4 regions of the Chelatococcus sp. HY11 genome follow, and region 1 is predicted to be linked to each of the others. Evidence: predicted binding sites of a transcription regulator. Region 1 holds the regulator's gene; each other region holds the start of a gene.

Region 1 (7,515 bases):
GGGCGCTTTGATCCGCCGTGCTCCACCATCCATGTCGGCACCATCGCGGGCGGCACAGCCCGCAACATCATGGCCAAGGAATGCCATTTCCATTGGGAATTCCGTGGATTGCCAGATCTTGACGGCGATGAGATTCCGGCCCGGTTCGCGGCCTACGCGGATACGGTCCTGGCCCGCATGCGCCAAACGGCGCCGGAGGCGTCGATCGAAACCGTCTGCCATGCCGATGTGCCCGGCTTGCGGCCGCTTCCAGGCTCGCCGGCGGAAGAGCTCGTCAAGGCCGTCACTGGGCGCAACAGCACGCTCACCGTGTCCTACGCGACGGAAGCCGGCCGCTTTCAGAATGCAGGCGTGCCGACGGTGGTTTGCGGCCCTGGCTCCATCAATCGCGCCCATCAGCCGGACGAATACATCACGCTGGCGGAACTGGAGGCCGGCGCGGACTTCATGCGTCGACTCACCGCAAAGCTGAAGGGCTAATCGGGGCTGCCCGACGGCGCGGCGTCAGGCCGGCTCGTCGGTGAGTTCCGCCGGCTCGATCTGGTAGTGGCGCGAGCAGAATTCGCAGGTGATACCGATCTGCCCGTTGTCGCCGACCATGTCGTCACGATCCTGCTGTGAGAAGCTGCGCAGGGTGGCGAGAATGCGGGGACGCGAGCAGCGGCATTCCTCGTGGACCGGCTGGCCCTCGAAGACACGAACGCCGCGCTCGTGGAAAAGCCGCAGCAGCAGGCGCTCGCTCTGCAGGGCCGGATCGATGAGCTCGTGATCTTCGGTCGTATCGGCGAGAAGCTTGGCTTCCACCCACGCGTCGTCCTCGAAGGCCTCGGCGCGCCCGGTGTCATGTCCTTCTGGCGCATCACCGGGATGGAGGTCCGGCTGCCGTTGACGATCGGAGGAGGACGGCAGGAATTGCACCATCAGCCCGCCGGCGCGGTAGCGCATCCCTGCGCCTTCCTCGTCGCTGGAGAAGGCCTCACCCACGGCGAGCCTTACCCGCGTCGGGATCTGCTCGGACTGGAGGAAATACTGGTGCGCAGCTGCCTCGAGATCATCCCCCTCGAGCGCAACCACGCCCTGGTAGCGGGACATCTCGGAGCCTTGATCGACCGTGAGCGCGAGATGTCCGTGACCGAGGAGCGCCCCGGTTGCGAGCGTCCCGGTCTCGGCCAGCTCGGCGAGACGCTCGGCGTCGAAACGCGCGCAAGCGCGCAGACGGTCCGGCGCGTCGAAATCGACGACCAGCATGTCGATCACGCCGTCAGTGCGAGTCTGCAGCTGAAAGCGACCGTTGAACTTCAGGGCTGAGCCGAGAAGAGCGGTCAAGGCGGTCGCCTCGCCGAGAACACGCGCGACCGCCGGAGGGTAGGCATGGCGACGCAGAATGGTGTCGAGCGCCGGGCCGAGCTTGACCACCCGGCCCCGCACATCGAGACCCTCGACGGCGAAAGGCAGGACCCGGTCATCTGCGGTTTGAGCGCTCACATCGGCCATTACTGAACGGCTCCCATACACCACGCCAGAATGCCCTTCTGGGCATGCAGGCGGTTTTCCGCCTCATCGAAGACAACGGATTGCGGACCATCCATGACTTCGTCGGTCACCTCCTCCCCGCGATGGGCCGGAAGGCAGTGCATGAAGATGGCGCCCGCGTTCGCTGCAGCCATTAGCTTGGTGTTGACCTGGTAAGGCTGCAAGAGGTTGTGGCGGAAAGCCTCGTCCTCGTCGCCCATCGACACCCAGCAGTCAGTGATGATGGCGTCGGCGCCCTTCACGGCGGCGAAGGGGTCGTCCGTCAGCATGATCTCGGCGCCTTCGCGCCTCGCCCGCGCAATGAGATCGGCTCGCGGCGCCAGTTCCGGGGGCGTCGCGATATTGATGCTGAAATCAAGGCGTGACGCGGCTTCCACCCATGACGCGAGAACATTGTTGGCGTCCCCGGTCCAGGCGACGGTACGCCCCTTGATCGGCCCCCGGTGCTCCTCGAAGGTCAGGAGGTCGGCCATCACCTGGCACGGATGCGACAGCTTCGTGAGCCCGTTGATGACCGGCACCTCGGCGAATTCCGCCAGCTCCATCATCGCGTCGTGATCGAGAATGCGGATCATGATCGCATCGACATAGCGCGAGAGCACACGGGCCGTGTCGGCGATCGTTTCGCCGCGGCCGAGCTGCATCTCCGCGCCGGTCAGCATCAGGGGCTCTCCACCGAGTTCGCGCATGGCGACGTCGAAGGACACGCGGGTGCGGGTCGAGGGCTTGTCGAAGACCATCGCCAGCACCTTCCCGTCGAGCGGGCGGGTGGTCTGCGGCTGGCCCTTGCGGCGCGCGGCTTTCAGGGATGTGCTCGCCGTCAGGACACGACGCAGTTGATCTCCGGAGAAGTCCGCGAGGTCCAGGAAATGCCTGGGTGCGGTCGTCGCTGTCGTCGTCATGGAGCCAACTCCGGTTGGCCTGCATCGGCCTTGGCATGAGCCTCCGACACGGCCTTGGCTGCGGCATCGATGCGCGCCAGAGCTTCCGAAATCTCGGCTTCTGTGATGGTGAGGGGCGGTATCAGCCGCACCACATTGGCGCCGGCTGGGATAACCAGAGCCTTCTCCGCGCGGGCCGCGTTGACGAAATCACCGTTCGGCGGCGTCAGCTTCAGGCCGAGCAGCAGACCCTCACCGCGGATCTCGGTGATGACATCGGGATAGCGATCCTTCAGCTCCGCGAGGCGTTGCTTGAAGAGAAGGCTCTTGCGCTGCACGTCCTCCAGGAAGCCCTCCTCGAGGATGACATCGAGCACGGCATTGCCCACGGCCATCGCGAGCGGATTGCCGCCGAAGGTGGTGCCATGCGTGCCGGCCGTCATGCCCTTGCCGGCCTCGGCCGTCGCGAGGCATGCGCCCATGGGGAAGCCACCGCCGATGCCCTTGGCCACGGCCATGATGTCAGGCGTCACGCCCGACCATTCATGCGCGAACAGCTTGCCGGTCCGGCCGACGCCCGTCTGGACCTCGTCCAGGATCAGGAGGAGGCCCTTGTCGTCGCAGATCTGGCGCAGCCGCTTGAGATCGGCGGGGGGCACGGACCGCACGCCGCCTTCACCCTGGATCGGCTCGATCAGGATCGCGGCGGTTTCATCGGTGATGGCGGCTTCGAGTGCCTCGAAATCGCCGAAAGGCACCTGGTCGAAGCCTTCAACCTTCGGACCGAAGCCCTCCAGATATTTGGCTTGTCCGCCGGCGGCGATGGTCGCGAGCGTCCGCCCGTGAAACGCGCCCTCGAAGGTGATGATGCGGAACCGCTCGGGATGGCCGCTGACCGCGTGATATTTCCGCGCCATCTTGATCGCGCATTCCAGGGCCTCGGCACCGGAATTCGTGAAGAAGACCGTGTCGGCGAAGGTCGCGTCGACGAGCCGTTGCGCCAGCCTCTCACCACCCGGGATACGGTAGAGGTTCGACGTGTGCCAGACCTTGGACGCCTGTTCGGTCAAGGCCTCCACGAGATGCGGATGGGCATGGCCAAGCGCGTTCACGGCGATGCCGGCGCCGAGGTCGAGATATCGTTCGCCTTGTCGCGTGATGAGCCATACGCCCTCTCCCTTTTCGAATTCGATGTCGGGACGCGCATAAGTCGGCAGCAACGGCGAAATCACGATTTCAACCTCCGCAAGAGAAAAGTTTCCAGAAACCACGGGGCAGACACCACTGATATCGGACCCGCGTCTCGGAAAATCAAAGTGCCGCCCACGGAGGGGCGGCACTCCACCAATTCTAAAGGTCATGTTTTCCATGTCAATTCAAAGACTGTGATCACTTTCATCAACGCCCGGCAGGCCCCGGACGCCGGCTAGCGACCGGGGAGGAAAGCGCCCCGTCTCCCATCTGCAGAAATTGATATGTGCCGGAACGGAAGACGCTTTTCGCCTTGAGCCCTCACACGAGGTTCTTGGGGAAAACGGCAGGTGTGGCGGGGGGACTCTTGCCCCCGAGTCCGGGCATATTGTAGTTTCGCCTTCAACGACTACGACATCTCGTGTAGCGGAACTTATCATTCGCGTTCGTTGTCAACATGCAACGGGGTTTGGCTCCTGTCGGGCTGGCCGCGAAAAATAAGGGATTCCGCGCACTGCAACCGCTGACGGAGAAGGCGATGACCGACCCGAGCCAATCTTGGAGCGATGAGCGCGTAGAGCTCTTGCGCAAGCTCTGGTCTGATGGCCTCAGCGCCAGTCAGATCGCCGCCGAACTGGGCGGCATCACCCGCAACGCCGTCATCGGCAAGGTGCACCGCCTCGGCCTGTCCGGGCGCGCGAAGAGCACCGCCAGTTCGGCGCCACGTCCGCGCAAGCCGGTCCGGCAGCCCGGTGTCACGGCTCCGGCCCCGGCCGCCACCACGTCGGGCCCGATGCGGACCAATGCGGCGCTCGCTCCCCAGCCTGTCGCCGAGGCCGCCCCGGTGCTTGTGCGCCTGCCTCAGCCCCGCGAGGACGTGGTGATCCCCATGTCGGAGAGGGTCACCATCATGGAACTCCGTGAATCCATGTGCCGATGGCCCATGGGCGATCCGACGACGCCGGAGTTCCGCTTCTGCGGGGCGCGTTCGGAACTCGGTATGCCCTATTGTTCGCACCACGCGCGCATTGCCTATCAGCCTGTCGCCGACCGCAGGCGGGATCGCAAGCGGGCTTGATCTGAAGCCGCTGCCCGGGCAACCGCGGATAGCCGGCAAATATAGGGGTCCTGAAGAAGGCCGCCACGACGCGATCGTGGCGGCCTTTTTTGGGAGTGAGACGACGGGACTGTGATCGACCGGCTTCAGCCAGCCTTGGCGAAGGTCTCGTCGAAGGAATAGCCGGCACCGCGCACCGTGCGGATCGGATCGGGCCGGCGCATGCGGTTGATGGCCTTGCGCAAGCGCCCCACATGCACGTCGACGGTCCGCTCGTCGATATACACGTCGTGGCCCCAGACCCGGTCGAGAAGCTGCTCGCGGGTGAAGACACGACCTGGGCTCTGCATCAGGAACTCGAGCAGCTTGAATTCCGTCGGTCCGAGATGCAGTTCCCGGCCGCCGCGCTTGACCCGATGGGTTTCTCGATCAAGTTCAATGTCACCGGCGACGAGCTGCGCCGCGACCTGTCCAGGCTTGGCGCGCCGCAGCAGGGCGCGGACGCGCGCCAACAGCTCCGGCACCGAGAAGGGCTTGACGATGTAGTCGTCGGCACCGGTGGCGAGACCCCGCACACGCTCGGTCTCCTCGCCGCGTGCCGTCAACATGATGATCGGCAGCCGCTCGGTCTCCTCGCGCGCACGGATGCGCCGGCACAGCTCGATGCCGGAAAGTCCCGGCAGCATCCAGTCCAGCAACACGAGATCCGGCACCGCCTCGCGCAGCCGGATTTCAGCCTCATCGCCACGGGCGACGCTGTCGACGGTATAGCCCTCGGCCTCGAGGTTGTAACGGAGGAGCAGCGTCAGCGGCTCCTCGTCCTCGACGATCAGAATACGTGGTCCCATCGAAAGTCCTATGGTTCCACTGTTGTCCTGGCCCCCCGGTTCACAGGATCAGTGGGATCAGTTGCTGGGATCTGTTGGTGCCTTGGTGAAGCTTGAGGTATCGCCCTTCGGGCGGTCCACGGACAGCGTGACGCCTGTCGCCAGATAATGAACCGTCTCGGCGATATTGGTGGTGTGGTCGCCGATGCGCTCAATGTTCTTGGCGAGGAACAGAAGGTGCGTGCAGAACGTGATGTTGCGCGGATCTTCCATCATATAGGTGAGCAGCTCACGGAAGATCGACGTGTACAGCGCGTCGATGCGGTCATCACGCTGCCAAACGTCGAGCGCCTGCGCGTCATCCCGCTGCACATAGGCATCGAGCACGTCCTTGAGCTGCTCCTGCACGAGATCGCTCATGTGCTGCACGCCGATCACGAGCTTCTGCGGCTGTGCCTCGCCGCTGATGGCGACGACGCGCTTGCTCGTGTTCTTGGCGAGGTCGCCGATGCGCTCGAGATCGGCCGCCACGCGGATGACCGAGACCAGTTCGCGCAGGTCGACCGCCATGGGCTGGCGCCGCGCGATGGTGAGCACGGCGAGCTCTTCGACATCGCGCTGCAGCCCGTCGAGACGGGCGTCGGCGGAGATGACTGACTGGGCAAGCGCGCTGTCGCGCTTGACCAGTGCCAGCGTGGAGTCGGCGAGCATCTTCTCGGCGACGCCGCCCATCTCGACGATCCTGGTCCGCAGTTCGTCGAGATCCTCGTCGAAGGATGAGACGATATGTTCAGGCATTGCCTCAGGTCCTCTAGCTTTGGCCACCGGGATCAGCCAAACCGGCCGGTGATGTAGTCTTGCGTGCGCTTGTCTTGCGGCGCGGTGAAGATCTTCGAGGTATCGTCGAACTCGATGAGGTCGCCGAGATACATGAAGGCCGTATACTGAGAGACGCGCGCAGCCTGCTGCATGCTATGCGTCACGATCGCGATGGTATAGTCGCGCTTCAGCTCGTCGATCAGCTCTTCGATCTTGGCGGTCGAGATAGGATCGAGCGCCGAGCATGGCTCGTCGAGCAGGATGACTTCCGGCTTCACGGCGACGGTGCGGGCGATACACAGGCGCTGTTGCTGGCCGCCCGAGAGGCTGAGGCCGCTGGCGTCGAGCTTGTCCTTCACCTCGTCCCACAGCGCGGCCCGGCGGAGCGCCGATTCCACGCGGTCGTTGAGTTCGCTCTTCGAGAGGCTCTCGTAAAGGCGCACGCCGAAGGCGATGTTGTCATAGATCGACATCGGAAACGGGGTCGGCTTCTGGAAGACCATGCCGACCTTGGCGCGGAGCAGGTTGAGATCCTGCTTGGGCGAGAGGACATTCTCGCCGTCCAGCAGAACTTCACCCTCGGCGCGCTGCTTCGGGTAGAGGTCGTACATCCGGTTGAGGACACGCAGCAGGGTAGACTTGCCGCAGCCGGACGGGCCGATGAAGGCGGTGACGATATTCTCGTAGAGAGGCAGGTTGATGCCCTTCAGCGCGAGAGAGTCACCGTAGAAGAACTTGAGGTTCTTGACCGAGACCTTCTCGGATTGGGGCTTTTCCGTAGCAGTCGTCATCTTTGTTTCCCCGGCGAAGAGAGCGTCCGTGCCGTGATGCTGAGGGCGAGAACAGCGAAGGTGATGATGAGGGCGCCGACCCAGGCGAGTGCCTGCCAGTCCTTGTAGGGGCTGAGCGCGAACTGGAAGATGACGGAGGGAAGACTCGCCATCGGACCGTTCAGATCCGTGCTCCAGAACTGGTTGTTGAGCGCCGTGAAGAGAAGCGGCGCGGTCTCGCCGCTGATGCGCGCCACGGCGAGCAGCACGCCCGTCACCATGCCGGCCTTGGCGGCGCGATAGGCGATCTTGCGGATCACCACGTGGCGGGGCAGGCCGAGCGCGGAGGCCGCTTCACGCAGCTGGTTAGGCACGAGGTTGAGCATGTCTTCCGTGGTGCGCACGACGACCGGAACCACGATGATGCCCAGCGCCAC
Region 2 (7,515 bases), 1.9 Mb from region 1:
GCACGCGCCGCGCCGACCCCTGCGCGACGCCAAGACCGCCTTGCAGGAATGGGCGCAAGGGCGCGGACTGCCAACCCCGAGCTATATCGTTGCCAGCCGGTCCGGACCGGATCATGCTCCGCACTTCCGCATCGCGGTCATGGTGCGTGGCATGGCGCCGGCCGAAGGCGCGGGCACCTCGAAACGCGTGGCCGAGCAGGCCGCGGCACGGGAGTTTCTCGTGCGTGAACAGATCTGGACGGCTGATGGTACCTGAGAACGAGAGCGGCGCGGTGAACGATGGCCCGGACGACACGGGACAGGAGGCAACGCGCTGCGGCTTCGTCGCCCTCATCGGTTCGCCCAATTCGGGCAAGTCGACGTTGATCAATCAACTGGTTGGCGCCAAGGTGTCGATCGTCTCGCGGAAGGTGCAGACGACACGCGCGCTGGTGCGTGGCATCACCATCGACGATGCCGCGCAGCTCATTTTTGTCGACACGCCCGGCATCTTCAAGCCAAAGCGCCGCCTCGACCGCGCGATGGTGACCTCCGCCTGGGGCGGGGCGGGCGATGCGGACGTGGTTGCCCTTCTCCTCGACGCGCGCAAGGGCCTTGATCAGGAGAGCACCGCCATCCTCGGCAAGTTGCCTGAGCTGCGGCAACCGAAGATCCTGATCCTCAACAAGATCGATCTCGTTCCACGGACATCGCTGCTCGAACTGGCGGCGGACCTCAACGCCAAGGTCCCCTTCGACGAGACTTTCATGATCTCGGCGCTGACAGGTGACGGCGTCGCGCATCTCCGGGAAAGCCTCGGCAGGCGGATGCCGACCGGTCCGTGGCTCTATCCGGACGACCAGATCTCGGATGCGCCGCTCAGGATGCTCGCCGCCGAGATCACACGCGAGAAGCTGTTCGAGCGCCTGCACGATGAACTACCCTACGCGGTCACCGTCGAGACCGACCAGTGGAAGGTGCAGAAGGACGGCTCCGTCCGCATCGAGCAGACTGTCTTCGTGGAACGGGAAAGCCAGCGCAAGATCGTGCTCGGCAAGGGCGGCCAGACCATCAAGGCCATCGGTTCTGCGGCGCGCCACGACATCACCGAGGCGGCCGAAACCAATGTGCATCTCTTCCTGTTCGTGAAGGTGCGCGAGAATTGGGGCGATGACCCCGAGCGCTACCGCGAGATGGGGCTGGAATTTCCCAAGGGGTAACCAGTGGCCGGGCGGCCTCGGCAAGAGCATTTTTGGGCGGCCCTGCCTTCGGCGAGATGCTTTAGGTCAATCGACATTCGGCATTCTCGGCCGTCATGGCCGGGCTTGTCCCGGCCATCCCGATGAATCGAGATGCCTTTCCTATCGGGATCACCGGGACAAGCCCGGTGATGACGGTGGTATCGCTTGGGCAATGCTCGAATGTCGATTGCCCTTAGGACGAGCCGGGGATCCGGTAGTGGTAGCGATAGGCCTCGCGGAAGCCGATGCGATCATACAGGCGGCGCGCGCCATCATTTTCCGCGCGGACCTGCAGATAGGCGTGGTCGGCGCCAGCTTGGCGTCCCCGTGCCACCAAGGCCGCGACCAGCGCGCGACCATGCCCCCGCCCACGATGCGCGGGGGCCACGACGATATCGAACAGTCCCACCGCCGCGCGCTCATGGACCGCCAGCCCGAAGCCAATGGGCTCGCCACGATCACGCAGGGTCGCGAAGGCGGCCGGCATGGCGATGGATTCAAGAATGCCGTCATGGCTTCGCCGTCGCGACGCGGACACCTCGTTCGCCGTGGCGAAACCGGCAAGCCAAGCGGCGGACGGCTTCGTGGTGATCTCGACGGGGCCGTCGGGAGCGCCGAGGCGGATGCAGCTCGCGGGCGCCCCATCAAGCGGCATCCGCAAGACGATCGACGGATCGAAATGACGATAACCCGCCGCCTCCAGTTGCCTGTCGGCCTCGGGCGGCGCGAGCGGTGACAGACGGAACACCGCAGGCAGCCCATGCCGGCCGTAGACGGCTTCGGCTGCCGCCAGCACGCCCGCGAAGGAAGCACCGGCGACGAGCGCATTGGCGGAATTGGCGCGCTTGGTATAGCCGTCGGTGAGACGGAACAGCCAGCCGCCCGAGATGACGGACTGGCGTGCCGGCCAGGCGTTGAAGGCGCGGTGCTCGAGCGCCTCGATGTCACGCGCGGTCAGCGTCACGGGTCGTTCCTGTGCCGGGTCACCTCGTCAGTTCAATCCGCCGCGCCGGTGGCGATCGGCAGATCCTCGCGGCTACCCCATTCCGACCAGGAGCCGTCATAGAGGCCCGCCACGGGCTTACCGGCGGTCTCCAGCGCGAGCGCCAGAACAGCCGCGGTGACGCCCGAGCCGCAGCTCGTGATCACCGGCTTATCGAGATCGACGCCCGCCTTGGCGAAGGTGGCGGTGATCGCCTCCGGGGTCTTGAGCCGGCCATTCTCGATGAGGTCGCCGAAGGGAACGTTGCGGGCTCCCGGCATGTGGCCGGCGCGCACGCCCGGGCGCGGCTCCGGCGCGTCGCCGCGGAAGCGGGCGGAGGCGCGGGCATCGACGACCTGGGCTGTCTTGTTGGTGAGGCTGCCAAGAACACGGGCGGCGTCCGCGACCTGGGCGGCGTCAAACGCGACGTTAAAGGTCGTGGCGTCGCGCTTGGCGGTCCCGGTTTCGAGCGGCCGGTTCTCCGCTTTCCATTGCGGCAGGCCACCATCGAGGACCGCGACCTTGTCCGCGCCGAAGACCTTCAGCGTCCAGCGCACGCGCGCGGCGGAGAAGAGGCCGGCGCCGTCATAGACGACGATGCGCGCCGTATCGGACACGCCGAGTGCCCCCATGGCCTTGGCGAAATTCTCGGGGCTCGGCAGCATATGCGGCAGGTTGGACGTGGTGTCGCTGATCGCATCCACATCGAAGCGGACAGCGCCGGGAATGTGGCCGGCCTGATATTCGGCATCCGCGTCGCGGCCCTCCGTCGGCAGATACCAGGAGCCGTCGATGACCACGAGATCGGCTGCGCCGAGGTTGTCGGCAAGCCATGCTGTGCTGACGAGAGCCGGAAAATCACTCACGAAACAATCTCCTGTGATGCAAGTCGCCGGTTGATCGCTCATCCGACGCGGGTGTCGGGGCATCCGTAGCACGGACCGCGCAGCGGCGGCCATGACGGGTTCCGGATTCGCCTTGCCGACGGATACCCAACGCGGTTCTCGTGCAAAAGTCTAACGCGCCAAGGCCAAGAGAGACCAAGGCTTCGGATTGTCGCAAAACTGAAATCGAAATAACGTCATGTCCAGAACCACGGAACTGTGGCGCGGCCGGCGGACATCCGCGTGGCCGATCTAAGGGAGACGAACATGACATTGCGCGGTTTCATTCCGGGCTTTGCGGCGGCGCTTGCGCTGACCGTATCGGCCCCAGCGCTCGCGGCCACCGAGATTTCCTGGTGGCATGCCATGACCGGCGCCAATAATGAGGTTGTCGAGACTCTCGCCAAGGAATTCAACGCAAGTCAGAGTGACTACAAGGTGGTGCCGGTCTTCAAAGGCACCTATCCCGAGACGCTGAACGCCGGTATCGCCGCCTTCCGCGCCAAGCAGCCGCCTCACATCATCCAAGTGTTTGACGTCGGCACCGGCGTCATGATGGGCGCCGAAGGCGCGGTCAAGCCGGTGGCGGAGGTGCTGAACGAAGGCGGCGCCAAGTTCGACAAGAGCCAGTATCTGCCGGGCATCGTCGCCTATTATTCGAAGCCCGACGGCACCATGCTGTCGTTCCCGTACAACTCCTCGTCGCCGATTCTCTATTACAACAAGGACGCCTTCCAGAAGGCGGGCCTTGACGTCAACGCGCCGCCGAAGACCTGGAATGACGTGTTCGAGGCCGCGCGGAAGATCAAGGCGAGCGGCGCGGCACCCTGCGGCTATACCTCCACATGGCTGACGTGGATTCACCTCGAGAATTTCGCCGCCTGGAACAACCAGCCCTATGGCACCAAGGAGAACGGTCTCGCCGGCCTTGATGTTCAGCTCAAGATCGACGCGCCGATCTACGCCAATCACTTCCAGGCCGTGGCGGATCTCGCCAAGGAAGGTGTCTTCCGCTACGGCGGGCGGACGTCTGAGGCCAAAAACCTCTTCCTCAGCGGTGAATGCGCTATCCTGACCGAATCCTCCGGTGGCCTGGGGGATATCGTCAAGTCGGGCATGAATTACGGTATCGGCCAGTTACCTTATGACAGCGCGGCGGCCGGTGCGCCGCAGAACACCACTCCCGGTGGCGCGAGCCTGTGGGTCTTCGCCGGTCATAAGCCGGCGGAATACAAGGGCGTGGCAGCTTTCTTCGAATTCCTGTCAAAGACGGATATCCAGTCTCGCCTCCATCAGGTGTCCGGCTATCTGCCGGTGACGCTCGCGGCCTATGACGCGACCAAGAAGTCGGGCTTCTATGAGAAGAACCCCGGCCGTGAGACGCCTATCCTGCAGATGATGGGCAAGGCGCCGACGGAAAATTCCAAGGGCGTGCGTCTCGTCAACCTGCCGCAGGTCCGCGACATCCAGAACGAGGAGTTCGAGAAGATGCTCGCTGGTCAGCAAACGGCAAAGCAGGCTCTGGACAGCGCCGTGAAGCGCGGCAATGCCGCGATCAAGCAGGCCTTGGGTCAGTAGCTTCGGTGTCCCTCTGTTCCGCCCGCGGGTCAACCGCGGGCGGCTCGCCTTTTTTCGATCACCGACCGCCAGGTTTGCCGCGTGACGTCACGAGTGATCTTCCCCCACAAGGTGTTGCCCTATCTGCTGCTTTTGCCGCAGATCGCCATCACGCTGGTCTTCTTCTATTGGCCGGCGTCCCAGGCGCTTCGCCAATCGACCCTGCGCGAGGACCCCTTCGGCCTTGCTACCACCTTCGTCGGCCTTGGCAATTTCCGGCAGGTGCTCAGCAACCCCGACTACATCGGTTCGGTCCAGACGACGATCATCTTTTCCGTGGCCACGGCGCTCATCCCCATGGCGATCGCGCTCGTGCTGGCTGTCATGGCCGACAAGGTGATCAAGGGCAGGGGCTTCTACCGCACGCTCATGATCTGGCCCTATGCGGTCGCGCCGGCCATCGCCGGCATGCTGTGGCTCTTCCTGTTCAACCCGACCATCGGCACCTTCGCCTATATGTTGCGTCGCGCCGGCTACGACTGGGACCCGCTGCTCAACGGCAACCAGGCCATGATGCTCGTCATCCTGGCCGCGGCCTGGAAGCAGATCAGCTATAATTTCCTGTTCTTTGTCGCGGGGTTACAGGCTATCCCTAAGAGCTTGATCGAAGCGGCGGCCGTGGACGGCGCCCGCGAGATGAAGCGCTTCTGGACCATAGTTTTTCCGCTGCTCGCGCCGACGAGCTTCTTCCTGCTCGTGGTGAACACCGTCTATGCCTTCTTCGACACCTTCGGCATCATCCACGCCGTCACCGGCGGCGGGCCGGGCAAGGCGACGGAAACGCTGGTCTACAAGGTGTACAACGACGGCTTCGTCAATCTGATGCTCGGCAGCTCCGCCGCCCAGTCAGTGATCCTCATGGGCATCGTCATCGCCCTGACGGCAATCCAGTTCCGCTATGTCGAGCGCAAGGTGCATTATGCCTGAGCGCGTCAAGAAAAAGAGATCCTGGCTCAGCCATGCCGTGCTGATCGTAGGCATCCTCGTGGTCGTTTTCCCGATCTACTACACCTTCGTGGCCTCCACGCTGTCGTTGCAGCAGATCCTGCGGCCGCCGCTGCAGCTCGTGCCGGGCAGCCATTTCCTCGATAATTATTATGAGGCGTTGTTCGGGGAGCTTGGGCGCGTGGGCGGGGTCAATGTCTGGCGCCTCCTGATCAACACATCGATTGTGGCGCTCGCGGTCGCGGTCGGGAAGATCGTCATCTCAATCCTGTCCGCCTACGCGATCGTCTTTTTCCGGTTTCCGTTCCGGATGACGTTCTTCTGGGTGATCTTCGTCACGTTGATGCTGCCGGTCGAAGTGCGCATCCTGCCGACCTACAAGGTCATGGTGGATCTCGGGCTCATCGACACCTACACCGGGCTCACCCTGCCGCTGATGGCCTCGGCGACGGCGACGCTCTTGTTCCGCCAGTTCTTCATGACCATTCCGGGTGAGCTTCTTGAGGCGGCGCGCGTGGACGGAGCGGGGCCGTGGCGGTTCTTCTTCGATTTCGTGCTGCCTTTGTCGAGGACCAATATCGCGGCGCTCTTCGTCATCCTCTTCATCTACGGATGGACACAGTATCTCTGGCCGCTTCTGGTCACCAACAGCAACGATATGAACACGATCATCATCGCGCTCCGCAAGATGATCTCCTATGCCGATGCCGACACCCAATGGCACCTGGTGATGGTGACGACGATTTTTGCCATCCTGCCCCCGGTGGCCGTGGTCGTGCTGATGCAGCGCTGGTTCGTGAAGGGCCTTGTCGAGACGGAAAAGTAAGATGGCGACAGTTGCTCTGAAGACGGTGCGCAAAGTTTATGCAGGTGGCATGGAAGCAGTGAAGGGCATCGAGCTCAGCGTGCCGGACGGCGCTCTCTGCGTGCTCGTCGGGCCCTCCGGTTGCGGCAAGTCCACATTGCTGCGCATGGTCGCCGGGCTCGAGGATATCACCGCCGGGACCATCGAGATCGACGGGCGCGTCGTGAATGCGCTTGAGCCAGCGGAGCGGGACATCGCTATGGTGTTCCAGAACTACGCCCTCTATCCGCATATGAGCGTCTACGACAATATGGCTTACGGTCTGCGCAACCGTGGCACGCCTAAAGCCGAGATCGAACGCAAGGTGCGCGAGGCCGCCCGCATGCTGGAGCTGGGCTCCCTGCTGGACCGTCGGCCGCGCCAGCTCTCCGGTGGCCAGCGCCAGCGCGTGGCCATGGGCCGCGCGATCGTCCGCGATCCCAAGGTCTTCCTCTTCGACGAGCCTCTGTCCAATCTCGACGCCAAGCTGCGTGGCCAGATGCGCGTCGAGATCCGCCGCTTGCAACGCGATCTCGGCGTCACCAGCATCTATGTGACGCATGATCAGCTTGAAGCGATGACGCTCGCCGATGTTCTCGTCGTCATGAACAGCGGGAGGATCGAGCAGGTGGGGGCACCGCTCGATGTGTATGAGGAGCCCGCGACGACCTTCGTGGCGAGCTTCATCGGCGCGCCGCCCATGAACCTGCTCGCCCCGGAGCGCCTTTCGGCCGTTGGCGCCGCGCTTGAAGGCGTTCTGCCGGCCGGTGCCGTGACAGTCGGCATCCGTCCCGAGGATCTCGGCACCGTTGAAGCCAAATCAGCCGAAGCCGGGTCTGACGGCCTCATCGCCTTCGATGTGACCATCGATGTGCTGGAGCCGGTCGGGGCTGAGAGCTATCTCTACGCCCGCATCCAGGATGGCCCGATCGTCGTGCGCCTGCCGGGGCGCGCGGCCGTGCCGGAGAGCGGCAAGCTCAAAGTCGCGGCCCCCATCGACAAGCTCCATTTCTTCGACGCTGA
Region 3 (7,515 bases), 2.0 Mb from region 1:
CGACCGCGAGCTTGTTCAACTCGTCGGCGATCTCGTCCCGACCCAGTGCCGTCAGGCGGCGCAGCGGCAGGTCGAGGATGGCGCGGGCCTGGGTTTCGGAGAGCCTGTAGGTGCCGTCCTCTGCCACGCGATGGTTCGGATCGTCGATCAGGGCGATCAGCGCCGCGACGTCATGGGCCGGCCAGTGGCGCGACATCAGCGCTTCGCGGGCCGTATTGGTGTCGGCTGACGAGCGGATGAGCTGAATGATCTCATCGATATTGGCGACCGCGATGCCGAGGCCGACCAAGATATGGGCGCGGTCGCGAGCCTTGTTGAGCAGATACTTCGTGCGCCGGGAGACAACCTCCTCACGGAAATCCACGAAGGCGCGGATCATGTCATAGAGGTTCAGGAGTTCCGGCCGGCCACCGTTCAGCGCCACCATATTCGCGCCGAAACTCGTCTGCAGCGCGGTGAACCGGTAGAGTTGGTTCAACACCACATCGGCGACCGCGTCGCGCTTCAGCTCGATCACGATGCGCATGCCATCGCGATCGGACTCGTCGCGCAGGTCGGAAATGCCCTCGATCCGCTTCTCGCGAACGAGATCAGCGATCTTCTCGATCAGCGCCGCCTTGTTCACCTGATAGGGAATCTCGGTGACGATGATCGCCTCGCGATCCTTCCGGATCTGCTCGACGGAGGCCCGGGCGCGCATGATGATCGAACCGCGACCGGTCGAATAGGCCGACCGGATGCCGCCACGCCCAAGGATGGTCGCGGCCGTCGGGAAGTCCGGTCCGGGCACGATCTCGGTCAGCGCCTCGAGGCTTATGTCCGGATCCTCGATATAGGCGAAGCATGCGTCCACCACCTCACCGAGATTATGCGGCGGGATGTTGGTCGCCATGCCGACGGCGATGCCGCCCGCACCATTCACCAGGAGGTTCGGGAAGCCCGCCGGCAGAACCGTGGGCTCGCGCTCGCTGTTGTCGTAGTTGTCCTGGAAATTGACCGTGTCTTTGTCGAGATCGTCCAGGAGCGCCATGGCGGGCTTGGCGAGCCGCACCTCGGTATAACGCATCGCCGCCGGCGGGTCGGCATCGACGGAGCCGAAGTTCCCCTGCCCGTCGAGCAGCGGCAGGCGCATGGAAAAATCCTGCGCCATGCGCACCAGCGCGTCATAGATCGATTGGTCGCCATGCGGGTGATATTTACCGATGACGTCACCGACCACGCGCGCCGACTTGCGATAGGGCTTGTCGGGCGTATAGCCGTTTTCATACATGGAGTAGAGGATGCGGCGGTGCACAGGCTTCAGGCCGTCACGCACATCCGGCAAGGCGCGGCTCACGATCACGCTCATGGCGTAATCGAGATAGCTGCGCTTCATCTCATCGGAGATCGACACCAGAGCGATGCCGCCGCCGATCTTCTCGTCATCATCTGCCAAGAGAGAGTTCCAACAAAAAAATCAGAAAGGGGCCTTTGGAGCGTCCGAACGGACCTCATCCGCAATGGAGGGCGGTCTATGCCACGACAGCCATTCCATTCAGGCCCCAGCCCGCCGGACGCAACCCGCCCGCATGATGGGGAAACGCACCTGATTCAACGATTTCATGAGCGATCTCATCGAAGAAAGGGATGCACTTTACCAGTACCATGCTCTAACGCATCCGCGGGCGAAAAGCCAGCGCTGACACCCCCTGTTCACGATTTAATTATCAATATATATCAATAACTTACCTGAACCGGGTAATTCGATCCGCATCCATCGGCCGCGCGCGAAGCGCACAACGGCCGATTCTGACGATTCGCGGCGCATTTTTCCCGCCGCCGGCGGCCGCAAACGCCCCCGAGCCAAGACCTGTCCGGCTGCCTCCACCTGTCACCGGACCGTCGCCGGACTGCCCTAAGGTCGCGACCTTCCGGGCCCCAGATCCGCACCAACGCCAGCCCGTCAGTGGTCCTCCTGGAACAAGCCGATGCTCCGAACACGCCTTTCATTGCTGGCTGCCGCCTTCGTTGGCCTCACCCAAATTGGCCTCGCGCCTGCCGCCCTCGCCGCCGAGAACCTGCCCCGCGCCGTGACGTTGCGTTTCATCGGCGAGAGAAGCCTTCCCGCCCACACTGATGTGGATGGAACGCGGGTCGGTGGGCTCTCGGGGCTTGCCTTCGACGGCGCGAGCAAGACCTGGATCGCCCTCAGCGACGACCGCTCGGAGAAGGCCCCCGCCCGCTTCTACACCCTGAGGCTCGACTATGACGCCTCCGGCTTCCGCGGCGTGACAGTCGACAGGGCCGTCACACTGCTCGAAACGGACGGCAAGCCATTCCCAATACGGAGCATCGACCCGGAAGCCCTGCGCCTTCATCCCGCAGGCGGCGCGCTCTACTGGACGAGCGAAGGCGACGCGACCACCGGCGTCGACCCTGTGCTGCGGGCAGCCACCGCCGACGGGCGTTTCCTGCGTGAGATCAAGCTGCCGGAGCGCTACCGCGTCAGCATCGACGCCAAGGTCGATGCCAAGCGCGGGCCGCGCAACAATCTTGCCTTCGAAGGACTGGCGCTGACGCCGGACGCGGCAACCCTGATCGTCGCCCTGGAAAACGCGCTTGTGCAGGACGGTCCGAAAGCCTCGCTGACGGAAACGAGCCCCGTGCGTGTTGCCACCTTCGACGTGGCGTCAGGGCAGGCCGGCCCCGAATGGGTCTATGTGACCGATCCGATCCGCATGGCCCCGGCCAAGGCGGGCGGCTTCGCGGACAATGGCGTATCGGACATTCTCGCGCTCGACGCGGAAACGCTGCTCGTCATGGAGCGCGGCTACAGCGCGGGCAAGGGCAACGATATCCGTCTCTATCGCACGCACCGGCGGAACGCGACGGACGTCTCCGCCATCGACGCGCTCTCCGGCGCGACATGGACGCCCCTCGACAAGGCGCTCGTGCTGGATCTTACAACCCTTGGCGTTGCCCTCGACAATTTCGAGGGCATGGACTTCGGTCCGCGGCTGGAGAACGGCAACCGCACGCTGGTCATCGTCTCCGATGACAATTTCAACGACGCGCAGACCACCAAGTTCCTGGCCTTCGAGGTCATCGAGAAGTCCGGGGATTAGCGTGGGGAGACTGTAGCGCTCCCGGTGTGTGACGGGACATCCTGCCCCATCCTGTCCAACAACGCCCGATCCCTAACCTTCAGGGGAGGGATCGGCGAAGACGGCCTCGTGCATGCCCGATGCCCGGCGCGGAAGGGTCCAGCGCCGCGTTTCAGACTAGAACGGAATATCGTCGTCGAGGTCACTGGCGTATTTCGAACCGCCGCTCGCGGCCGGGCGCCTGTCTGAAGAGCGTTGTTCCATGGGCGAGGCGCGGCCGAAGTCGCCACCGCGCGAACCGCCGTAGCTGTCGTCCTCGATGGCGCCGCCGCCCTCGCCGCCCCGGCTGTCGAGAATGGTGAGCTCGCCACGGAAGCGCTGCAACACGATTTCGGTGGTGTAGCGCTCCTGACCGTCCTTGTCCTGCCATTTGCGGGTCTGGAGCTGGCCCTCGAGATAAACCTTCGAGCCCTTGCGCAGATATTGCTCGGCGATCTTCGCGAGGTTCTCGTTGAAGATCACCACGCTATGCCATTCCGTGCGCTCACGGCGCTCACCGGTGGCCTTGTCGCGCCAGGTCTCCGATGTGGCGATGCGCAGGTTGACGACCGGATCTCCCGAGCCGAGCCGGCGCGTCTCGGGGTCACGCCCGAGATTTCCGACCAGAATGACCTTATTGACGCTGCCTGCCATAACGGACCTCCACGGCCAAGCCGAACCAAACCACGAACGCAGCCACCCGGTCGAGACCCAACGGGACGCAGAACGACTGCGCAGGCTCTCCACTCGCGGGCACCGGGATCTGGCTCAGCACATTCCAAAGCCTACAATTGGTCCGGACACTAGCCGATCATCCCCGCCGCCGTCGCCCGAGGGCACGGGCTTGTCCACATGCAATGGCAGTCGTGATGATAACCCGCAATGAAACCGAACCGCGGCACGATAAAATGTTCTCTTTCTGTTCTAGACAGAATATCCAAAGTCTGCAACTCTCCCGGTGTCAAAAACACGTGGATGCAAGACACGTGGATGATTCAGAGATCGGAGCCGCGGCCTCGATAGGCATCTGTCCGGTAACAGCGCCGGTACGGAACCGTACGCTGTCACGCGACCCGATCCGCGATCGTCCGGGTCGAGGCGCGGGGCTTTGTCGTGCAAAACGCGAGCCACTGGCATAAATGGACCGGAAGGCCCATGTAGTTGCCCGTACCCGCCCCGGGATACGGGCTGTTGATCTCGTCCCTCGCGCATGACGACAAGCCATGTGAGAAGGGCGGGCTCCTTTTTCATGTCGTTCGTCGTTCAGCGCTCCAGGCGCCGTCCGCTCCTGTCGATCACACCTGTCCGTTGAGAGCCATGGCTCAGAAATCGAAGAAGAACCCCACGGTCACCGCCTCCCCGGCGGACACATCATCGACGGCCAAATCATCGGTCGCCAAATCGTCGGCCAACAAGGCACCGGCCAAGGAGGCATCGGCCAAGAAGGCATCGATTGCCGTGGCAACGACCGCCGCGACACCGGTCAAGAAAGCCGCGGTCGTCCTGCCGGAAAGCCGGCGTCTCAACCATGATGGGCCGACGCGCATGCTCACCATCCGGGGAGCACGGGAGCACAATCTCAAGAACGTCGACCTCGCGGTCCCGCGTGACAAGCTGGTCGTGTTCACGGGCCTTTCCGGGTCGGGCAAATCGTCGCTGGCCTTCGACACGATCTATGCGGAGGGCCAGCGCCGCTACGTCGAATCCCTGTCGGCCTATGCCCGGCAGTTTCTGGAGATGATGCAGAAGCCGGACGTCGACGAGATCGACGGCCTGTCGCCTGCCATCTCCATCGAGCAGAAGACCACCTCGAAGAATCCACGCTCCACGGTTGGCACGGTCACCGAGATCTACGATTACATGCGCCTTCTCTGGGCACGCGCCGGCGTGCCCTATTCGCCGGCCACCGGCCTGCCGATCGAGAGTCAGACTGTCAGCCAGATGGTCGACCGCATCCTGGCCCTGCCGGAGAAGACGCGCCTCTATCTGCTGGCGCCTGTCGTGCGCGGCCGCAAGGGCGAATACCGGAAGGAACTCGCCGATTTCATGAAGCGCGGCTTCCAGCGCGTGAAGATCGACGGCACTTATTACGAGATCGCCGACGCACCCAATCTCGACAAGAAGCTGAAGCACGATATCGACGTGGTGGTCGATCGCGTTGTCGTCCGCGCCGACATCGCGGCGCGCCTGGCGGAATCGCTAGAAACGTCGCTTGAGCTCGCCGAAGGTATCGCGGTGATTGAGTTCGCCGACGAAACAGACGCCAAGGGCGCTCCCCGCCGCGATGTGCTCTCGTCGAAATTTGCCTGCCCGGTGTCCGGCTTCACGATCCCGGAGATCGAGCCGCGGCTTTTCTCCTTCAATAATCCCTATGGCGCCTGCCCGGTCTGCGACGGGCTTGGGCACGAGATGCGGATCGATCCCGACCTTGTGGTGCCGGATCATAAGCTAACCCTGCGCGGCGGCGCGATCGCCCCCTGGGCACGCTCGACGTCACCCTATTACGGGCAGACGCTCGACGCGCTGGCGCGCCACTACGGCTTCTCGGTGACGAAACCGTGGAGCGAGCTGCCGGAGAAAGCACAAGACGTCATCCTCTACGGCAGCGGCGCGACGTCGGTGCGCTTCTCCTATGAGGACGGCCTGCGCGCCTACGAGGTCAACAAGCCCTTCGAGGGCGTGATCTCCAACCTCGAACGCCGCTGGAAGGAGACCGAAAGCGATTGGGCGCGCGAGGAAATCGGCCGCTTCATGAGCGAGACGCCCTGCGCGGCCTGCGGCGGGCACCGCCTCAAGCCGGAAGCGCTCGCGGTCAAGGTCGGCCATCGCCACATCAGCGAGGTGGCGCAGCTCTCCGTGCGCGACGCGCGGGATTGGTTCGACGCCGTTCCCAATCAGCTCAACGCCAAGCAGAACGAGATCGCCGGCCGTATCCTCAAGGAGATTCGCGACCGTCTGGTGTTCCTGCTGGACGTCGGCCTCGACTATCTCACGCTCGCGCGCGCCTCGGGAACCCTGTCCGGCGGTGAGAGCCAGCGCATTCGCCTCGCGAGTCAGATCGGTTCGGGGCTGACAGGCGTGCTCTACGTTCTCGACGAACCGTCGATCGGCCTGCATCAGCGCGACAACGAGCGGTTGCTGCAGACGCTGAAGCGGCTGCGCGACCTCGGCAACACGGTCATCGTCGTCGAGCATGACGAGGACGCCATCCTGACGGCCGACTATGTTGTCGATGTCGGGCCGGGCGCCGGCATCCATGGCGGCGAGATCGTCGCGCAGGGCACACCGAACGACATCCTGGCCAATCCAGCCTCGCTGACCGGCCGCTATCTCACCGGCGAACTCGGCGTGCCCCTGCCGGCGAAGCGCCGCAAGCCACAGAAGGGACGCCAGCTCACCATATCAGGCGCGCGCGGCAACAACCTCAAGGACGTGACTGCGGCTTTCCCGCTCGGCACCTTCACCTGCGTCACGGGCGTGTCTGGCGGCGGCAAGTCGACGCTCGTCATCGACACGCTTTATAAGGCGGTGGCGCGGCGGCTGAACAATGCGCTGGAGCACCCCACGCCTTTCGATGACATCGGAGGCCTGGAACATCTCGACAAGGTCATCGACATCGACCAGTCGCCGATCGGCCGCACCCCGCGGTCGAACCCGGCCACCTATACCGGCGCGTTCACCCCGATCCGCGAATGGTTCGCCGGTTTGCCGGAGGCCAAGGCGCGTGGCTACCAGCCGGGACGCTTCTCCTTCAACGTCAAGGGCGGGCGCTGCGAAGCCTGCCAGGGCGACGGTGTCATCAAGATCGAGATGCACTTCCTTCCCGACGTCTACGTCACCTGCGACGTGTGCAAAGGCAAGCGGTACGATCGCGAGACGCTGGAGGTGAAGTACCGCCAGCGCTCCATCGCCGATGTGCTCGATATGACGGTGGACGAGGCGCGTGACCTGTTCCATGCCGTGCCGGCGATCCGCGACAAGATGGAAACGCTGTCGCGTGTCGGTCTCGGCTACATCAAGGTCGGTCAGCAGGCCACCACCCTGTCGGGCGGCGAGGCGCAACGCGTCAAGCTGTCGAAGGAATTGTCCAAGCGCGCGACGGGCCGCACGCTCTATATCCTCGACGAGCCGACCACGGGCCTGCATTTCCACGATGTCGCCAAGTTGCTCGAGGTACTGCACGAGCTCGTCGAGCAGGGCAACACCGTCATCGTCATCGAGCACAACCTGGAGGTCATCAAGACGGCCGACTGGGTCATCGACATGGGCCCGGAGGGCGGCGACGGCGGCGGCACCATTGTGGCGCAAGGCACGCCGGAGACAATTGCCAAATCTTCGAGCAGTCACACGGGCAGATTCTTGGCAGAGGTCCTCGAAAGGCGACCACTTCGCA
Region 4 (7,515 bases), 980 kb from region 1:
TGGCCTTGTCGGCGACCGCGGCGAATTTTCCTTCGAAAACTGTCGCGAGGTCGGAAAACTTCATATCGGGAATAATAGTCGGATCTTGCTCAATAATCTGAATGAACTGATCACTATAGCTCACCTGACCGGCGGCTTGGAACTCTTCGACCTTGTAATTCGGATCCCGCCAGTTGGCGATGATCACGGCAGACTTGGTCGTATTGTTGATGAAAACCAGGTGCTTGCCGCCGTCAAGCGTTGCCGAGGCAGTGAGATCGCCGATCGAAAAGAACTCGTCCAGGTTGAGCACGTCGTAGCCGCCGCCGTGATCGGCCACGACCATGAGGCCTCCCCCCGGCACATAGGTATCGTCACCCCAGCCCCCCGCGGCGGCGGCGAAGACAGCCTCGGTATTGGCTTTGAACCGGTCGTTGCCGCCCAACCCGTATGTGATGGAATTGGAGACGTTGACATCAACGACGTCATGCGCGGACGTCTTAAAATATTCGGTGAGAGTGACTTCTGCCATGCTCGCCTCCGGCCCTGATGGTAATAAAAAATAATACCAGAGCAGTGCAGCGACGCCTACCCCTGCGGTATCGGGTGACGCGGCGTCACAGCGGGGTCTCGGATTGCTGGAGCGATCAAGGCCCTCAAAAAGGCAAACCCGGCTGGCGCTCCGATGCGCCGGCCGGCCGAAACATGGATACGGGCGAGAACGGGACTGGTTACTGCCCGCGTACCGCCTTCACCGCCACATCCGGGAAATCGCTGAACACACCATCCACGCCGAGATCGATATAGGCGCGGATTTCGGCGACAGGGTCGCCCTTGAAGTTCGATGCGAGATTGCGCGGCTCGGCGCGGAAGGTCCAGGTGAAGACCTTGAGGCCCTCGGCATGGGCATTCTTGACCACATCGGTGGGCGGCAGCAACGTCCGGTCGGCCCAGTCCAGCTTGCCGTCACCATTGAGGTCGTCCGGCTTGCCGTCGCCATTCGCATCCGAATATTTCGCCGAGAGAATATAGGGCTTCCAGGGCGCGACGATATCCGCATAGGTAGCGATTTCCTTCAGCCCCTCGGCGGTGACGAGGTCCTTGAAGGTGCGCTTGTCGCCCGCGACGACGAAGTCATAGGGCTGCGCGAGCGGAACGGCGAGGACGATCTCACCGTTCGGGCCGACGTCGTCAGCGTCGACGAGCTGGGCGAGACGGACGTTCGTCTTGCCACGCAGATATTTGAGGTTGCCGACCTCGAAGCTCTGGATGACGACAGGCGCCTCCTTCGCCGTCCAGCCGGCGGCGGCCAACATGGCGACGAGCTTGTCCTCCAGGGGAATGCCAGCCTGCTGGTGGAACGTCGGGTGCTTCGTTTCCGGCGCGATGCCGATCGGCCGCCCGACGCGGGTGCTCTCCGCCTTGGCGAGGTCGATGACCTCCTGAAGGGTGGGAATGCGGAACTTGCCGTCGAAGCTCTTGTCGCGACCGGCCATGGGCTGTTTCGCGAACAGGGTCTTGATCTCGGTGAGGGTGAAATCGCCCGCGAACCAGTCCGTGACATCCACGCCGTCCAGCTTCTTGGTAGTCTTGCGGGTCGCGAATTCCGGACGATCGGCGACGTCTGTGGTGCCCGAGAGCATGGGCTCATGGCGGACGACAAGCACGCCGTCCCTGGTCGATACCACGTCCGGCTCGATGAAGTCCGCGCCCTGCTCGATCGCGAGCTTGTAGCCCTCCAAGGTGTGGTCCGGGCGATAGCCACTCGCGCCGCGATGCGCGATCACGGTGGCGGTAGGGGCCGCGCTTTGCGCGAAGGATGGCGCGGCGGGCGCGCAGGCAATGACGATGGCGGTGGCAACGAGCAATGGGCGCAGCATGGACTGGATCCTCCAGGATGTTCGCGCACCCTAGGCAGCGGATATGACGGCGCGATAACGCCGTTTCCGCGACGCTCGCCTGTCGGAAACCACAAGACTTGCTATGATCACGACGGGAGGTATCGCCATGAAGATTTGCATACCGGTCTTGTCTACCGCCCTTTTCCTCAACGTAGCACCGTTCACGCCAGCGCTCGCGCAGGACCAGACCCTGCGGACGATCGACGTGCCAGCCGGCAAAACCAGCCAGCTGTCCGTCCATTCCGGCGCCTTCGCGGATTGCAGTCCGAAACCGCTGGTCGAGATCCGGGTCGACAAGATCCCAACCGCCGGGACCCTCGCGGTTCGCGATGCGAGGGTGCGGGTGCGTACCGGCAACTGCGCGGGCAAGGAATATCCCGCTCGCATCGTTCTCTACCAGGCGCCCGTCAAAGTGGGAGCGACGGACAGCGCGAGCTATACGGTCACATCAGGGGACCGCGTGAACATTTTTGGTGTCAACATCAACGTGGTGGCGCCAAAGCCCTGAGGGAGCGGCTCTGCAGCGATACGAGCCAGACGATGGAGCGATCTTCGAGAACCTCCTGAGAGCCAAGCGCATTATTGCGCACTCAGCGGCGACAATAGAGGATGCTTAAAGGAGCGCCTTCTCGTACTCTTCGGGCTTGAAGCCGACGAGCGGGCTCCCACCAATCACCAGAACCGGGCGCTTGATCATCGACGGCTGCGCGAGCATCAGCGCCACAGCCTTCTCCTCCGTCAAATCCGCGCGCTGCGCCTCCGGCAGCTTGCGAAATGTCGTACCCGCCCGATTCAAGAGCTTCTCCCAGCCAACGGCCTTGATCCAGGCCTTGAGATGCGCCGCGTCGATGCCATCGACCTTGTAGTCGTGGAAGCTATAGGCGATGCCGTGGTCGTCGAGCCAGGAACGCGCCTTTTTCATCGTGTCGCAGTTCTTGATGCCGTAGATTGAAAGGGGTTTGGCCATAACATTCCATTCCGAGGCGTGTTCCATCCCGAAGGCATTGAGTCTATATCAGCCAAGCTTACGCCTGCCTATCAACGGCTGCATTTCCTCCACGGATCACTATGAAGCGCGTGCTTTTTGTCTGTCGGCGCAATAGGCTCCGCAGCCCCACCGCCGAGCAGGTCTTCGCCGTGTGGCCGAGCCCCGACAAGCCCAGCGTCGAGACGGCCTCGGCGGGTCTCAGTCCGGACGCGGAAGAAAGACTGTCGCCGGAGCATATCGAATGGGCCGATACGATCCTTGTGATGGAGCGCGCCCACAAAGCCCAGCTGACCGCGCGATTTGGCAAGCATCTGAAGGGCAAGCGCGTGGCGAGCCTCGACATCCCCGACAATTACGACTTCATGGACCCGGCTTTGATCGCGCTGCTCATGAAGAAGGTGCCCCGCTATATCAGCCCTTAAGGGGTAGAACGAGGTTCAACGTCCGGTCGTCGGCCCTTCATCGCCGTCGTCGTCCAGCGGGTCATCATCCCGCGCGGGGATCACATAGCCGCCGGACAGCCAGCGGTTGAGGTCGATATCCGCGCAGCGCTTGGAGCAGAACGGCCGCCAGCGCAAAGTCGACGCCTTCCCGCAGATCGGGCAGGGCTTGCTGTCGTCAGCCCCGCCGCCCGGCTGGTCCGCGCCACTTGTATTGTCGTTGTCCGCGATCGGCACCATCGCCCTAAGCCGCGTTCAGCCAGGACAGCCGCACGGGATAGCCCTCGCCGGCCAGCAGGTTGACGCTCTCATAGAGCGGCAGGCCGACCACGGCCGTGTAGGAGCCCACGAGCTTCACGGCAAAGGCGCCGGCGAGGCCCTGAATGGCATAGCCGCCAGCCTTGCCGCGCCATTCGCCCGATGCAAGATAGCTCTCCATCTCGTCCTGCGAGAGGTTCTTGAAGCGCACCCGCGTCTCGACGATCCGCTGGCGGCTCTTGCCCTGCGGCGTGATGAGATGCACGGCCGAATAGACGCGATGACCGCGTCCCGACACCATGCGCAGACACTGGGCGGCTTCCTCGACGGTTTCAGCCTTGGGAAGGATGCGCCGGCCGACGGCAACGACCGTGTCGGCCGCGAGGATGAAGGCGCTCGCAAGCTCCTGCTGCCGCTCGGCCATCTGGCGCGTTGCCTCGGCCTTGTCGCGCGCCAGCCGGCGGGCGACGTCGCGCGGCTTCTCGCCACGCAGCGGCGTCTCGTCGACATCAGCGGGCATCAGCGCGTCCGGCTCGACGCCGACCTGCTGCAAAAGAGCCAGCCTGCGCGGCGAAGCCGAGGCCAACACGAGCTTAGGACGCCAACTCGCCGACAAGGATGCGTCGAGGGTGGAAACCAAGGCGTAGCTCTCCCGGGCCGAATGTGCTGAAGTCAGGCAATGAACTATTTGAAACGATAGGTGATCCGGCCCTTGGTCAGATCATAGGGCGTCATCTCAACGAGAACGCGGTCGCCCGTCAGCACGCGGATGCGGTTCTTGCGCATCTTGCCGGCGGTGTGCGCCACGATCTCATGGTCGTTCTCGAGCTTGACGCGAAACATCGCATTGGGGAGCAGTTCCGTCACAACTCCCGGGAACTCGAGGAGCTCTTCTTTCGACATTCGATTCCTTGCGGTCACTTTTGGTCACAATGGGACGGCGCGGACCCTACTCGATACGCGACTTATTGTGAACCTGGGATGCTGAGCGCAGAGGTATAGCCGATTTCAACGCGAATCGACATATTTGTCAGCTCAACATCATCTTTCAGTGGACCGCCCCGGCGACGATTGCAACCGCAGCCGTACGGGAGGCGTGCAAAACTCACCGACTGGGGCGCCCTAATCACAGCGTGGGCGGTGGACCATCAGCAGCCGATGGCGTTTTCAGGCCACCGGCACGCGCCGCTGATTTCTCGAGCCTGTCCGCTTTCTCAAGGGCCCGATAGCGCATGAAGCCGAAGGGCAGCGCGCCGAGATAGACCAGCGTACAAACCGCCAGCACCTCGAAGGTGAAGCTGACGAACAGGGCAGCGAACAGGACCACCAGGACGAAGAGCGGCAGCACGAGCTCGCGCGGCACGCGGCTGCCGAATGTCTTGCCGGAAAAGGTCGGGATCCGGCTGACCATCAGGAAAGCGATGAGCACGACATAGACGCCGACGACCGGGGCCGGCAGCCCGCCGCCGGGAATGCCCACGAAATTGAGGTAGAGCGGCAGCATCACCGTGACCGCGCCCGCTGGCGCTGCCATGCCGACGAAGAAGTGCTTCTGCCATTCCGGGCGATTGGGATCATCGAGCATCACGTTGAAGCGCGCGAGCCTCAGCGCGGCCGCAATCGCGAAGACCAGCGCCGCGATCCAGCCCAGCGACCGCATGTCGTGCAGGATGAAGACATAGAGCAGCATCGGAGGCGCGACGCCGAAGTTCACGAAATCCGAGAGGGAATCGAGTTCGGCGCCGAAGCGGGATGTGCCCTTGAGCAGGCGCGCGATGCGCCCGTCCAACCCGTCGAGCACGGCCGCCACCGCGATCGCGAAGATCGCCAGCTCCAGGCGCTCCTCGATCGCAAGACGAATCGCCGTCAGCCCCAGGCACAGCGCGAGCAGCGTGATCAGGTTTGGTACGAGCAAACGCAACGGGATCGGCTTGAACAGCCGGCGCTTGGGCTCGTCCGGATCCGGCGCGAAGGGCGGGAACAGATCACTCATCGGCTTACCAGGATCTCCCGGCTTTGGCTGGCGATAGGGCTTGCATTCAGCTCTGGCGATATTGGCGTGGCACGCCACGGATCCCGAGGTCGGCGATGACGGTCTCACCGGCGACCGACCGCTGGCCGACGCCGACGAGCGGCGCGACCGTCTGCGGGAGATAGACATCGACACGGGACCCGAAACGGATGAGGCCGAAGCGCTCGCCCGCCGCCAAGGTGTCGCCCTCGCGCACGAAGGATACGATGCGCCGCGCGACGAGGCCGGCGATCTGCACGACACCGATGCGCAGGTCCCCATGGGAGATCACGAGGCCGTTGCGCTCATTGTCTTCGCTCGCCTTGTCGAGATCGGCATTGATGAAGATGCCGGGCGTGTACACAATGCGCTCGATGCGCCCGTCCAGCGGGCTCCGGTTCACGTGGCAGTCGAAGACGTTCATGAAGATCGAGACACGCGTCATCGGCACTTCTGAAAGACCGAGCTCAGCGGGTGGCAGCACGGTGGCGATGGCACTGACACGTCCATCCGCCGGCGCGATGACGAGCCCCTCGGTGACCGGGGTCACGCGTTCCGGATCCCGGAAAAAGTAACAGATCCAGAGCGTGATCAGCGCGCCGATCCAGCCGAAGGGCGTCCAGAGATGCCCGAGCACCAGGGAGGCCACCGCCGCGATGGCGATGAAGGGATAACCTTCCTTATGGATGGGCGCGAGCCCGCTGCGGATCGAATCGTAGACGGACAATGTATGTCTCCAGTTCGCGCGCTTTATCACATTCGTCGGGCAAAACCGCAATTCACGGCCTCGCCGCCACAATAAGCATGCCGCCGTCCGGGCGAAACCTGCATTGCGTCGCAATCCAAAGCGTATAAGCCATAACGCCGTCAGGCCCGCGCGACCGGCAGCCCGTCTGCCGCGGCTTCCAGCGCCTCGGCGTCCGAGACGCGCTTCAGTCGCTCGCGCGCCTCCTCCGCCTCGCGCTGCTGGTTCCAGAGCGCGGCATAGAGGCCGTTTCTGGCCAGCAGGTCGAGATGGCGGCCACGCTCGACGATGCGTCCCTGATCGAGCACAAGGATCTCGTCGGCCGCGACGATCGTGGACAAACGATGGGCAATGACCAGTGTCGCGCGACCACGGCTGACCCGTTCAAGCGCCGACTGGATGTCGCGCTCGGTGAAACTGTCAAGGGCGGACGTCGCTTCGTCCAGAACGAGGATCGGCGGCGCCTTCAGGATGGTCCGGGCGATGGCCACGCGCTGCTTCTCGCCGCCGGACAGCTTCAGGCCGCGCTCGCCGACAGGGGTATCGTAGCCTTCCGGCAAGCTGCGGATGAAGCCGTCGATCCGCGCGTCGCGGGCGGCGGCGATGATCTCCTCCTCGCTCGCGTCCCAGCGGCCGTAGCGGATGTTGTAGCCGATGGTGTCGTTGAACAGCACCGTATCCTGCGGGACCATGCCGATCGCTGCCCGGAGCGATGTCTGCTGGATCTCCGCGATGTTCTGGCCATCGATCAGGATGCGGCCTTTCGAGGGCGCATAGAACCTGAACAGAAGGCGCGACAGGGTGGACTTGCCCGCGCCCGACGAGCCGACGATCGCCACGGTATGCCCCGCGGGGATGCTGAAGGACACGCCCTGCAGGATGGGCCGCTCGGGATGATAGGCGAAATGCACGTCCTCGAACGTCACTTCGCCCTTGTTGACCACGAGCGGCTGCGCGCCGGGCAGATCCTGGATCTCGGGGCTGCGGGACAGGATGTCGAAGATTTCGGCGATGTCGATCAGCGCCTGCTTGATCTCGCGATACAGCATTCCCATGAAATTGAGCGGCATGTAGAGCTGGATCAGCATGGCGTTGACCATCACGAAATCGCCGATGGTCGCCTGCCCGCGCTTCACGTCGATGGCGGCCATCACCATGACGAGCGTCAGGCCGATGGTGAAAATGGTGGCCTG

The links. Region 1 encodes PhoB, which activates phosphate uptake and scavenging genes when phosphate is short. Its sites were predicted from a motif close to TGTCATNNANCTGTCAT; they were not measured.
Region 2: the regulator PhoB is predicted to act here: its motif matches at 3,257-3,273, upstream of ugpB (sn-glycerol-3-phosphate ABC transporter substrate-binding protein UgpB).
Region 3: the regulator PhoB is predicted to act here: its motif matches at 1,869-1,885, upstream of KIO74_RS03450 (esterase-like activity of phytase family protein).
Region 4: the regulator PhoB is predicted to act here: its motif matches at 1,903-1,919, upstream of KIO74_RS08090 (glycerophosphodiester phosphodiesterase).

What each region holds. Positions count from the first base shown of each region.
Region 1 is NZ_JAHBRX010000001.1:2,717,832-2,725,346, reverse strand. It holds gene argE (acetylornithine deacetylase) at 1-480, shown strand, start outside; gene KIO74_RS12470 (Hsp33 family molecular chaperone) at 505-1,494, opposite strand; gene argF (ornithine carbamoyltransferase) at 1,494-2,435, opposite strand; gene KIO74_RS12460 (aspartate aminotransferase family protein) at 2,432-3,646, opposite strand; gene KIO74_RS12455 (GcrA family cell cycle regulator) at 4,144-4,683, shown strand; gene phoB (phosphate regulon transcriptional regulator PhoB) at 4,809-5,510, opposite strand; gene phoU (phosphate signaling complex protein PhoU) at 5,568-6,287, opposite strand; gene pstB (phosphate ABC transporter ATP-binding protein PstB) at 6,320-7,099, opposite strand; gene pstA (phosphate ABC transporter permease PstA) at 7,096-7,515, opposite strand, start outside.
Region 2 is NZ_JAHBRX010000001.1:817,895-825,409, forward strand. It holds gene rnc (ribonuclease III) at 1-256, shown strand, start outside; gene era (GTPase Era) at 246-1,199, shown strand; gene KIO74_RS04040 (GNAT family N-acetyltransferase) at 1,414-2,184, opposite strand; gene sseA (3-mercaptopyruvate sulfurtransferase) at 2,217-3,068, opposite strand; gene ugpB (sn-glycerol-3-phosphate ABC transporter substrate-binding protein UgpB) at 3,354-4,664, shown strand; gene ugpA (sn-glycerol-3-phosphate ABC transporter permease UgpA) at 4,746-5,630, shown strand; gene ugpE (sn-glycerol-3-phosphate ABC transporter permease UgpE) at 5,623-6,474, shown strand; gene KIO74_RS04065 (sn-glycerol-3-phosphate import ATP-binding protein UgpC) at 6,476-7,515, shown strand, end outside.
Region 3 is NZ_JAHBRX010000001.1:692,747-700,261, reverse strand. It holds gene gyrA (DNA gyrase subunit A) at 1-1,375, opposite strand, end outside; gene KIO74_RS03450 (esterase-like activity of phytase family protein) at 1,968-3,104, shown strand; gene ssb (single-stranded DNA-binding protein) at 3,261-3,776, opposite strand; gene uvrA (excinuclease ABC subunit UvrA) at 4,668-7,515, shown strand, end outside.
Region 4 is NZ_JAHBRX010000001.1:1,735,597-1,743,111, forward strand. It holds gene KIO74_RS08085 (DUF4214 domain-containing protein) at 1-511, opposite strand, end outside; gene KIO74_RS08090 (glycerophosphodiester phosphodiesterase) at 711-1,859, opposite strand; gene KIO74_RS08095 (hypothetical protein) at 1,987-2,388, shown strand; gene KIO74_RS08100 (ArsC family reductase) at 2,494-2,847, opposite strand; gene KIO74_RS08105 (low molecular weight protein tyrosine phosphatase family protein) at 2,949-3,290, shown strand; gene yacG (DNA gyrase inhibitor YacG) at 3,306-3,548, opposite strand; gene KIO74_RS08115 (Maf-like protein) at 3,553-4,182, opposite strand; gene infA (translation initiation factor IF-1) at 4,251-4,469, opposite strand; gene pssA (CDP-diacylglycerol--serine O-phosphatidyltransferase) at 4,693-5,559, opposite strand; gene KIO74_RS08130 (phosphatidylserine decarboxylase) at 5,606-6,304, opposite strand; gene KIO74_RS08135 (ABCB family ABC transporter ATP-binding protein/permease) at 6,445-7,515, opposite strand, start outside.